Regions from separate parts of the Roseobacter litoralis Och 149 genome, predicted to be linked through region 1. Evidence: riboswitches for the same ligand, from Rfam matches in the RefSeq annotation. Region 1 holds a riboswitch; the other holds the start of a gene.
What was found. Region 1 has a riboswitch for glycine ahead of gcvT (glycine cleavage system aminomethyltransferase GcvT). Riboswitches for the same ligand answer to the same signal wherever they lie in the genome.

Region 1 (5,963 bases):
CGGCTTTTCGGTGGATGCGCTGCGCGATGGCGCGCAAGCCTTCGGGTCCGTGGAAAACCGCATACATGGACGCCATGACCGCCAACAGCGCCTGTGCCGTGCAGACATTGGACGTGGCCTTTTCGCGCCGTATATGTTGTTCGCGCGTTTGCAGTGACAACCGGTAGGCCCGGTGCCCGTGACTGTCGACAGATACGCCGACAATCCGCCCAGGCATGGCGCGTTTATACGCATCCCGGCAGGCCATATAAGCCGCATGCGGCCCGCCATAGCCCTCGGGCACCCCAAACCGCTGGGTTGAGCCGACGGCGATATCCGCGCCCATGGCGCCGGGTTCTTTCAACAGCGTCAGCGCCAGTGGATCAGCAGATACAACACCGATCGCCTTATGGTCGTGCAACGCCGCCATATGGTCGGTGAAATCATTCACATGACCATAGGTGCCGGGATACTGAAAGATCGCGCCAAAGACGGCTTCGGCGTCCATCTTGTCAGGGTTGCCGACGATAATCTCAATGCCCAAGGGCGCGGCGCGGGTTTGCATCACGGCGATGTTCTGCGGGTGGCAATCCCGATCCACAAAGAACGCCTTGGATTTGGATTTCGACACCCGCTGCGCCATGGTCATCGCCTCGGCACAGGCGGTGGCCTCATCCAGAAGGGATGCGTTGGCGACCTCAAGCCCGGTCAGATCGGAAACCATGGTCTGGAAGTTTAAAAGCGCTTCGAGGCGGCCTTGCGAAATCTCGGGCTGATAGGGGGTATAGGCTGTATACCACGCCGGGTTTTCAAGGATGTTGCGCTGGATCGCGGGCGGTGTGACCGTGCCATAGTATCCCTGCCCGATCAGCGACGTCAGCACCTCGTTCTTTGACGCGACCCGGCGCAAATGCTCCAGCACCTCACGTTCCGACATCGCCTTGCCAAAGGCCAATGGCTCTTTCTGGCGGATCGCTGCGGGCAGCGTATCATCCATCAGCGCATCAAGGTTCGCGGCACCCGTCACCTCCAGCATCTGCGTCATTTCCGCAGGGGATGGGCCAATATGGCGCCGGTTGGCAAAATCATAGGGCAGATAGTCTATCGGCGTGAAACTCATGGGGTCATTCTCTTTCTGCTGGCAGGGGTCATGCGCATCGGGTGCAGCAGTTCAGGCGATAAACGCCTGATACCCTGCTTCATCCATGAAATCGTCCATCTGGGATGGGTCGCTGGCTTTCATCTTGAAAAACCATGCCTCTCCCTGCGGGTCTTCATTGACCGCACCGGGATTGTCCGCAAGCGCCGTATTCACCTCAGTAATCTCGCCATCAATCGGGGCCAGAATATCACTGGCCGCCTTGACGCTTTCGATCACAACGACTTCTTCGTCCTTGCTGACGGTTGTGCCCTCTTCGGGCAGTTCCAAAAACACCACATCGCCCAATTGTTCGGCGGCATGTGTCGTAATGCCCACGATGATCTCGTCACCTTCGGGGCGCAACCATTCGTGCTCTTCTGTGAATTTCATAATCTGTTTCCTTTTTTCTAACGTTTAAAACCTGCTGGGACAAACGGCAGGTCAACGACCTCGACGCCCATGCGCTTGCCGCGCACCTCGCCCCAAAGCGCGGTGCCGGTGGTGGCAAAATCGGTATCGACATATCCCATGGCAATCGGCCCCTGCACTGACGGGCCAAAACCGCCCGAGGTGACCGACCCGATCTGCGCGCCCCCTTCGGCGGTAGCAAAAAGCGCCACGCCCTGACGCATGGGCGCGCGTCCTTCGGGGCGCAATCCGACCCGTTTTGTCGCCGGGCCCCCCGCCATTTCGTCAAAAATCGCTTCACTGCCGGGAAAGCCGCCAGCGCGCGCGCCGCCCTGACGCCGCACTTTCTGAATGGCCCAAGACAACCCGGCACCAACCGGACCTGTCGCGGCATCGATATCATTGCCATAAAGGCACAAACCCGCTTCCAGCCGCAGGGAATCCCGCGCCCCAAGTCCGATGGGTGCTACCTCTGCGTCGTTAATAAGCCGCCGCGCCAGAGAGACCGCTTCGTCCGCTTGTACGGAGATTTCAAATCCGTCCTCACCAGTATAGCCAGATCGGGAGGCCCAGACCGCATGTCCGCATAACGACAACTCGCATGAGTCCATGAAGCGCATCGCTTCGGCCCGCTCATCCAGAGACGTGATCACACTGCCCGCCGCCGGACCCTGCAAAGCAATCAAGGCCCGGTCGCTCAACTCGCTCAGGGTGATGTCATCCGGCAAACCCGCGCGCATCAGGGCCAGATCAGCGTCCTTGCAGCCCGCATTTATTACCACGAACAACGAATCGCCGCGACGCGCAAACATCAGATCATCCTCGATGCCGCCTGCCTCATTGGTGAAAAAGCCGTAGCGTTGCCGCCCATCCGCAAGACCGAGCACATCCATCGGGACCAAAACTTCAAAGGCAAGCGCAACCGCTTCCCAGGATGGGCCGGACAATAGGACCTGCCCCATATGGCTGACATCAAAAAGCCCTGCATGGCCGCGCGTGTGCAGATGCTCTTTCATGACCCCCATCGGATATTGAACAGGCATCTCGTACCCTGCAAAAGGCACCATTTTCGCACTCAGCTCTGCATGTAACTCAAAAAGTGGCGTCCGCTTCAGATCTGCCATCCGGTCCCCTTAATCGTCGCCGGTGCTGCATGAAGCAATACAACGGCATTCCGCGCGCAGCTCCGAGACCTGCGCCTGAATGCCCCCTCTGTCTTTTCGCCTGAGATCGTTATCCCTTCGGCGGATGCGTCCTGCGCATCTCTCTCCAGAGTTCTTACACCACGACGGTCCTTTGGCCTGAGAGTTTCCGGGGCGGTTGCTCCTTCGGCACCAGCATTTATGCCAGTTCTCCCGTAGTGGATGGCGTCACGCTATGCCGCCCCATGTGTGTTGGTCAAGTCCCCTTGTGAAGCAGCGATACCCATGATTGACTGTGCGGGGTAACACCAAAGAGACATAGATGAACGACCCCTACTTCTTTGGCTACGGCAGCCTTGTGAACACAAAAAGCCACGACTATCCGAACCCGCAGCCCGCAACACTGCGCGGATGGCGCAGGGCATGGGTTGCAACGCCACGCTACGGTGTTGTTCTGCTGACTGGTGTGCAAGCACCGGGCCATAGTATCGACGGGCTGATCGCCCATGTCCCGGGCGCGGATTGGGCGGCCCTTGATGCGCGCGAGGGCGGGTATGCCCGCCTGCAGGCCTCACGCGATGTTGATCACGAGTTGTCCCATCGCCCCGAAATCGCGGTCTATGCCGTGGCCCCGGAAGATATGACAGACAACAAAAGCCACAGCATTCTGCTCAGCTATCTTGATGTCGTTGTTCAGGGGTTCCACGAGGTTTATGGCGCGTCCGGTGTGCAGCATTTCTTTGACACAACCGACAATTGGCATACACCTATCCTCAATGACCGCGACGACCCGATCTATCCGCGCCACCAGAGACTGACAAGGGCACAAACTGCTTTGGTCGATGAGAATCTTGATCGGCTATCGGCGCAGGTACAAAAGCGACATGAGGCGGCCCTGCCTCCCAAATTCTGAGGGTTTCGCCTCTGCTGCGGCGATTTCCTGAGGCGCACGCGCGATCACACGCCGCGCAAGCCACCATGCAAGCACACCAAAGATCACACCACCCACGGCCTGCCCGACCAAAACGCCCTGCGCTCCGAAAAAGCTGGACCCCAACAGCACCAGAGGGATCATGCCTACAGTATTGCGCCCCCAATTAAGGAAGGTCGAATAGAATGGATGACCCAGATTGTTAAAGGTCGCATTGGCCACGAACAAAACGCCGTTGAAAAAGAACAGCAGCGACAGCGGGCCGCAAAACAAAAAGACAAGATCACGCGTGACCCCCGTTGCCATAAACAGATCCGCAATCGGATCGCGCAGCGCAAACAGCACAGATGACACAACTACGATCACAAGCCCCGTAAACAGCAAGGCAGATGTCAGGCCGGATTGCACACGTTCAAAGTTGCGCGCGCCGTAATTCTGCCCAAGGATCGGCCCGACAGCACCTGATAGTGCGAAGATCACGCCAAACGCCAGCGGGCTGAGACGCCCGACAATCGCCATCCCGGCAACCGCCATCTCGCCGAAATCGGCCATGGCGCGGGTCACAATGGCTTGCCCCACTGGAGTGGCAAGCTGTGTCAGAATCGCGGGAAAGGCAATGGCGGCAATCGGCGGGAGATCCCGCAACAAACCGCGCGGACGCGGCCGCCCGACCCCGCCATAGTGCCGGATAATCGGCATCAGCGCTGTGACCGCAATGACAATGCGCGCCGCAACCGACGCCAATGCTGCACCGGTCAATTCAAGATCGAGGCCAAAGATCAGGATCGGATCCAGCACCGCATTGATCAACCCGCCGTAAATCGTCGCCATCATCGCCCGGCGGGCATCACCATGCGCGCGCAGGATCGCCCCGCCCATCATGCCAATCATCAGGAATGGTAGGCTTGGCACAACAATTCGCAAATACTGCACCGCAAGGTCAGCCGTGCGCCCCTTTGCCCCCAGCAGGTCCACAATCGGGGCAAGGTTCATCCAGACCAGCGCTGCAAATGCGGTGCCGAAGACGACCCCATAGGTCAGCGCGTGGGTCTTGCGCTCTGACGCGAGCGCCGCATCACCTGCACCAAGGGCGCGCGCCACCAGTGCCCCCGCGGCAATCGCCATCCCAATCCCGAAAGACGTGGTAAAAAACAGCACCGTCGCCGCATACCCCACGGCGGCGGCCAGTTCGGCCTTTCCCAACATCGCGATAAAAATCATGTCGATGAAATCAACGGCGAAAATCGCCATTAACCCCACGGATGAAGTCAGGGACATCACCGATATGTGGCGAAACAGGCTCCCCTTGAGAAACTTCGCCTGTGCCTCAGCCATACGCTAAAGGCGAACAGCTCATTCGCGGGCCTTAACGGTTTGCAACAAGGGCATGAGCATCGACATGTCCGGCCCGTGGCTTTGACCGGTCAGAGCTTTGCGCAGCGGCATGAACAACCCGCGCCCTTTACGCCCGGTTTTTTCTTTCACGGCACCGGTCCATGTCCCCCAGGTCGTCGCATCAAAGGCGCCGTCCGGCAAAAGCGCCAGCGCATCGGCGACAAATTCGCGGTCTTCGTCGTCGATCTGCGGTTCTGCACCATCGCGCATCATCACCCACCATGGGGCAATGTCCTTGAGCGTGGTGATATTCTCGCGCGTCACGTCCCAGAACTGTGCGGCCATGTCGTCAGGGACGCCCGCCGCAGATATCTCCTCTGCAACATCCGCCAGAGACAAGCCCGCCAGATAGCGCGCAGTCAGTGGATAAAGGTCGTCGGCATCGAATTTGGTCGGCGCCGAGCCAAAGCGCGATATGTCAAAGCCCTCGATCAGGTCGGCCATGTCGGTGTGCAACTCGACCGGGTCGCTGGAGCCAAGCCGCGCCATCAGGCTGAGCAGTGCAGCAGGTTGAACACCGCTTTCACGCAGATCACGCAGCGCCAGCGTGCCCAGACGTTTGGACAAGGCCTCGCCCTGCGGGCCGGTCAGCAACGAGTGATGCGCAAATGCAGGAACCGTGCCGCCAAGCGCGTTGATGATCTGAATTTGTGTCGCGGTATTGGTTACATGATCCGAACCGCGCACCACATTCGTGACGCCCATCTCCGTGTCATCGACCACCGAAGCCAGCGTGTACAGGATTTGACCATCGCCGCGAATGAGCACCGGGTCGGACACAGAGGCCGCATCAATCGAGATATCCCCCAGAATGCCATCCGCCCATTCGATCCGCTCGCGGTCCAGTTTGAACCGCCACACACCTGCACCACGCTCAGTGCGCAAGGCGTCTTTTTCAGCATCCGACAATGCCAGTGCGGCCCTGTCATAAACGGGCGGCTTGCCCATATTCAGCTGTTTCTTGCGC
Region 2 (5,963 bases), 750 kb from region 1:
TGAATTCGCGACTCGCGCAGCGAAGGTCGGCTATCGCAAAATTGCGTCTAGCGCCGTGGGTCCGCTTCGGGCTGGCAACGGTCGTCTGGCCGCCCACAATAAGGGCGTGAATAGTGCTTTCAGTTCGAAATCCGGGCGCTGCGCTGCCGCAAGGCGGCTCTGAGCCCATCTTGCAGGTTGCTGCGCCGCAATAGTAATCTCGGCTTGATGATGCAGGAGCTGGCCATTGACGCATAATTTCGAAATCAGAAAAGCAACGCCAAGAGATGAGAACAGCGTTCGATTGTGCGCTGAGGATGCCTATGAACAGTACGTTGCCGCTATCGGCAAGAAACCGGCACCCATGGTGGCAGACTTCGGTTCGCTTATCGCATCCGGTTCAGTCTACGTCGCAGCGGAAACGGATGCGGAGTTGATCGGATTTATAGTATTCTATCAAAAAGATGATCACTTCATGTTGGAAAACGTTGCCGTGCGTTCGAGTGCGGCGGGCAAGGGCGTCGGAAAGCGCTTGATTACCTTTTGCGAGGAAAAAGCAAAGCAAGCCGGTGCAAAGCGGATCAAACTCTACACAAACGAAAAAATGTCAGAAAACCTGTCGATCTATCCTCACCTTGGCTATCAAGAGACTGATCGTAAAACGGAAGACGGTTTCAACCGCGTGTTCTTTGAAAAGTCGCTGTAGGCAACGGCCGCTAAGTCCCGCAGACTGTGAGTTCCTTTAGCCCAGGATTTTACGCATGCAGCGAAAGTCCGGAATGACGGGCCGCACCGCAGCATACGAGCACCTGATCGAGTGGCCGCAATGGGCCGATAACGGTCATTGGAGCTACCCATCAAGGGCGCTAATGGCCCAAATTTAGCGCTGCACCGCCGCAAGGCGGCTGTGAGCCCATAATACCCTATGCTGCACGTCGACTGGAGCTCAGCAATGATCGTTAGTACAGATCGATTATGATTCAGCACAGCTTCAACATTTCTTGAATCAGGGCATCGGCATCTGCTGTGTTCACATCCATATGGGTCACAATACGAAGCCTGTGCTTTCCGACTGCGGTGACCGTCACACCCTCTTGTTTAAGCTTGGACATACACTCCCTGGCAGCCAGCCCGGACTTCCTTAGATCGACAAGCACGATATTCGTTTCAACCGGATGAACGTGTTCCACGATAGGAACATCTGCAACCCTGCGGGCGATGACTTTGGTCAAGTCATGGTCTTCGACCAGTCGGTCCACGTTGTGATCAAGCGCATAGAGGCACATGGACGTCAGCACCCCGGTTTGACGCATCGCTCCGCCCCATCGACGTTTAAAGAGCCAGGCGCGATCGATGAAGTCTTGCGATCCTGCAAGAACCGATCCCACCGGACACCCCAGCCCTTTGGAAAACGCGATCCACGCACTGTCATATCCTTGGGCGTAGACAGACGCGGGGATTCCCGTAGCGACCACGGCATTCAAGAGGCGCGCACCATCCAGATGGGTTGCAAGCCCATGCTCACGCGCAACCTTGGCAACGGTTTTCAACTGTTCGGCAGGCCAGATTGCTCCGCCCGCGAGATTCACGGTCTGCTCGGTACAAAGCAATCGGCTACGCGGCGCGTGCGACGACCGGGGACGGATCGCGGCGGCTACCTGATCCGGCGTCATCATACCGCGAACCGCATCAATCGGTTGGTGCATCACACCAGACAGCGCGGCGGATGCGCCACTTTCGGCAAACAGAATGTGCGAGTCCCGCGTGCAAATCACTTCATCACCGGGATCGCAGTGGACAGCTATCGCGATCTGGTTGCACATGGTGCCCGAGGGCAGAAACATGGCCGCCTCCATGCCCAGCATCTTTGAAACGCGGGCACAAAGTTCATTTGTGGACGGGTCGTCCAAATGCCGTTCGTCGCCAACAGGAGCCTCCAGCATCGCTTCGCGCATGGCGCGGCTGGGTCGGGTCTGTGTATCTGAGTAGAAGTCATGCATGGAAATCTCCGTAGCCAAGCAATTTGACCTTCTATCCCTTGACGCTTGGGACGGGCACAAGCTCTAATACCAAAGAAGACGTATCCAAACAATTTAGACAGTAGAAAACTGCAGCTTTGCACAACGCTCTGCCGACGTTCACCCTCCAAAAATGCTGCACGATGGACGAATGGCAGGTTTTGTGAAGCTGCACCGCAGCGCTCGGCCATGAAGCGAACGGCAGATCTGGGCCGTCCCTGCTGGCGAAAGGCAATCCGTGGGCTCAACATGCTGCAGCCGATCTAATGGCAGCGAAGAGCCCATTTTGCCAAGATTCTGCAGTACGAAGCACTGCTGCCGTCATAGAACAAACACCTGCTTTAGATTTCTTCCTTGATTTTTTCGGCAATTATCTCCGCCGTGGCCGCTGACAATGTCCACCCTAAATGCCCGTGGCCAGTGTTATAATAGACACCGAGACGTTTGCCGCCCTTCACCATTGGCACCATGTTCGGCATCATCGGGCGTAGACCCGCCCACGGCACCGCATGCTCAGTTTCGACATTCGGGAACTTCTGCTCAACCCACTTAACAAGCGGCCGCACCCGATCGTCGCGGATATCCCAGTTGTAGCCATTGAATTCGGCCGTTCCTGCGACCCTGAAACGATCAGGGCCCAACCGACTTGTCACGATCTTAGCTTCGTCATCCAACAGGCTGATCCAAGGGGCTGCCTGCCTGCTCGTTTCATCATTCAAATTAACGGTGATTGAATAACCTTTGACTGGATAAACGTTTACCCGGTCGCCCAGCATTTTGCCAAATTTACGGCTCCCGACGCCAGCACAAATGACCATCCCATCAAACTGGTTGTCGTTCTTGGCGTCTTTCGCGTCCTTCCAGTGCACAACTGGACCCTGCGCGGTATGGGTGATGTGTGTCACATCCGAGTTGAAGTGAAATGCGGCACCTTTCTTTTTGCAGGCCTCTGACAGGCCAGTGCTGTAGCGATGGATGTCGCCTGTCATATCTGATTGCGTAAAGTAGCCGCCGTAAAAATCCCCCTCAAGCGCCGGTTCCAGGGTTTTCATCTCGGAGGGGGACATAGCTTCTCGGTTCAGACCGCCCTCAGTTAAAAGCGCATTCACCTCTGTGGCGTGGTCATATTCCTTTTTGGTGTTGTAGATGTGCAAAATGCCGCGTTCTTCAACATCGAAGGTAAACCCTTCGTTTGCAGCAGTAGATTTCAAAAGTTCGCGCGCTGTTATCGCCATGCGGACCGTGTCGACGGTATTTCGATGGTAATGCGGTATGTTAGCCATAAATTCGGCCATCCAAGAGTATTTGTGCCAGCTGGGTTTGGGATTGACCAACAAAGGGGCACCGCGCACGAGCATCCACTTCATTCCCTTGAACACAGTCGACCACTGGTTCCATACTTCGGCGTTTGAAGCCGACAACTGCCCGCCATTTGCAAAAGATGTATCCATCGCTGCATAGCGGTTCTGGTCAAACACGCTCACATCATAGCCACGGTTTAAAAGCGCATAAGCGGTGGTTACACCGGTAACACCGGCGCCGATAACGGCAATTTTTTTCATCAGGATTAACCCCCAGACAGATCAAGATCAGGTGCAGAAATCCGCACCGCTAATCCCCTCTGTTCGATTACCTGAGAGTTTACGTACGCAGCCTAAGCTTTGCACTTTCTCCGTCGGTGGGTCCGGAATGAACCGGGCCGCTCTCCAGATTGTCTGCTTTCGTACAGTTCATTTGCCTGAGAGTTTCCGGGGGGTTGCTCCTTCGGCGCCAGACTCTCGTCCGGTCTCTCCTGCACAAAGCGTATTGTGACGCTCTTGCCTTAGGGCCGAATCTGCCGTGGATCAAGACAAACTTTGCTCAAAACAAGAGATGTCCGTATCATTTGAATTGATTGCTGACTATGCGGCATTTCTGCCAATAACCATAGTCTCACAGACGTAGAACCTCAGCGCACAGAAGTAGGAAAGTGTATCAAATTCTGACAACCAGACAAACCAATGATCAGACTGTTCCTCGAATGCTCTGGGCTTGGAGCGTTCTATAATGGTCGGTAGAAAAGAACTGCTTCATAAATGGCTCCTCCAAAGACGAAATCGGGGCATTCCAAGCGGACGTCAGCGTTGTCCCGCGTTGTGTGAGTTCGCCCGTTACCTGATTTTGCAGGCGCAGCGAATGTCTCCTTCGAAGGGCCGCGCTGCGGCATCGAGTGCCCTCGGCCGACGGCGGCTTTGGGCCGTCCCTGACGTCGCTGATTCGCCCATAATTTAAACATGCTGCAACCGATCTAATGGCTCCTTCGAGCCCAGAGTTCCGAATGCTGCAGATTGCTCAAATGGCAGCTCTCTCAGCAAGTGGACTTTGCACAGTCCTGAAGGCAGGTTGACTGTAAATGGTGTCAACTTGGTGAACTGATGTGGCTAAGTTCGTAGGCCTTTATCCGTGACGAGGGCTGATTAGCTGACTTAGGGGGTATTCAAAATGGAAATACACGACATTTTTTGGCACGACAGCACAATCAACAAGGTGATTGAGTTGCCCGAAAAGGACGTCATCTTATTTGAAATCGACTACCCGATAAATTGGGAGGAAAATGTATTTGAGATTCATACTCTTACGTTTTCTGGCGTTCATGGATACGAAATCCGTGAAGGACCATTTGTTGGTGCGCCCGCAATTATGGGAGCCACCAAATCGGCATACCTCGAAACTAAGAATGTTCACAAACTTAGGCTAGATACCAATGCGGGATACCGTGTTATTTTGTGCGAAGCACTGTCACTTCGGAAAGGCAAAGCCTATTTGGCGGCAGATGAATAGAAAAAGTAGCAGAATCCGCGAACCCAACCTTAACCGTTCAAAATGAAGGTCCGGTTCAAGCGGTGGTACCGGCCATTGGCGCAGCCGCAGCGAAAGCCCGCTTCGTCCCGCATATCGGTCACTCGACTGGGCTTGCGCGAAGGTCCGCTCTGGCCGGCCCCGCAGTTTTGCGCCATGACCGCTTCGGGCTGGCACCCGTCAACCGACTGAAACTATCAGATGTCGGCTGCGAGCCCAAACCTCCCAGGTGCCGCACCTCGCACCAATAGCGGCTAAGCGTCAGGAAGCTGACATTGGTGCAGTTCAGAGCCGATCTATAACGATCGCTCGATCGGCCGAAGCTGACTCTGGAGACGTTCCACAAAATCGCTCCGCCTGCACAATCTCAGCATACAAATCATTCAGGGAGTCCGGCAAGGCGCATCGCCGCCGAAACACGGTCGAACCCTAATCCATTCACGATCAGCAAACGTTCGTGAAGATTGGAGATACGTGTGTCTGGTGCCTTGGCTAAGACAGTTCGCATGACATCAGCGGCTTCATCAATACGCTCGTCCTCAACGAGACAAAGAGCCAAGGTAGCACGACCGGGCGTAAACATAGGGTTTGCATCGACAGCACGACGCGCGTGGTCCACGGCTTCTTTCGAGTGACCGACTGCCAACATGGCAATCGCAAGCACGCACTCCGGGATATGACGCAGGGGGTCGAAGGGGCTGAGCCGAAGTGATTGCGCCGCATCTACCGCACCTTTTTCTGGTTTTCCCAGAATAGTCATGACGAGTGAGCGGCAGATGAGCGCAAGCGCTGAATTTGGTGACAGGTCAAGGGCACGGGCCAGCATTGTTGCAGCCACTTCGTGCTGGTTATCAAGGGCACTCAGCGCCATTGCCGCAAACGAAAGCGGCGTTGCGTCGTCAGTTCGCCCTTCTGCAACTGCTTCGGCGTGGTGCAAAGAGGCCAACCGATCCTGCGGGTCGCACCCACCCCAGAGATATCTCTGTTGGTGACAATACGCGGCCACACCGTGCGCTTCGGCGTAGTCCGGGTCTATTTTTATCGCCTCGTCGAGCAGCTTTAGCGCACTGTCTCGGGCCTCTTGCGTGAACTTGTGCGCCTGATCGAGTGCCCTGAGATACAGATCAT

Region 2: linked by a shared signal. The riboswitch ahead of RLO149_RS13650 (D-amino acid dehydrogenase) and the one ahead of gcvT (glycine cleavage system aminomethyltransferase GcvT) in region 1 are both predicted to bind glycine.

What each region holds. Positions count from the first base shown of each region.
Region 1 covers NC_015730.1:3,608,678-3,614,640, forward strand. The annotation lists gene gcvP (aminomethyl-transferring glycine dehydrogenase) at 1-1,099, opposite strand, end outside; gene gcvH (glycine cleavage system protein GcvH) at 1,151-1,510, opposite strand; gene gcvT (glycine cleavage system aminomethyltransferase GcvT) at 1,528-2,652, opposite strand; glycine riboswitch at 2,808-2,896, opposite strand; gene RLO149_RS17305 (gamma-glutamylcyclotransferase family protein) at 2,993-3,583, shown strand; gene RLO149_RS17310 (MATE family efflux transporter) at 3,530-4,936, opposite strand; gene gltX (glutamate--tRNA ligase) at 4,955-5,963, opposite strand, start outside.
Region 2 covers NC_015730.1:2,862,162-2,868,124, forward strand. The annotation lists gene RLO149_RS13640 (GNAT family N-acetyltransferase) at 227-685, shown strand; gene RLO149_RS13645 (threonine aldolase family protein) at 960-1,979, opposite strand; gene RLO149_RS13650 (D-amino acid dehydrogenase) at 2,339-3,559, opposite strand; glycine riboswitch at 3,714-3,802, opposite strand; gene RLO149_RS13655 (hypothetical protein) at 4,479-4,817, shown strand; gene RLO149_RS13660 (adenylate/guanylate cyclase domain-containing protein) at 5,215-5,963, opposite strand, start outside.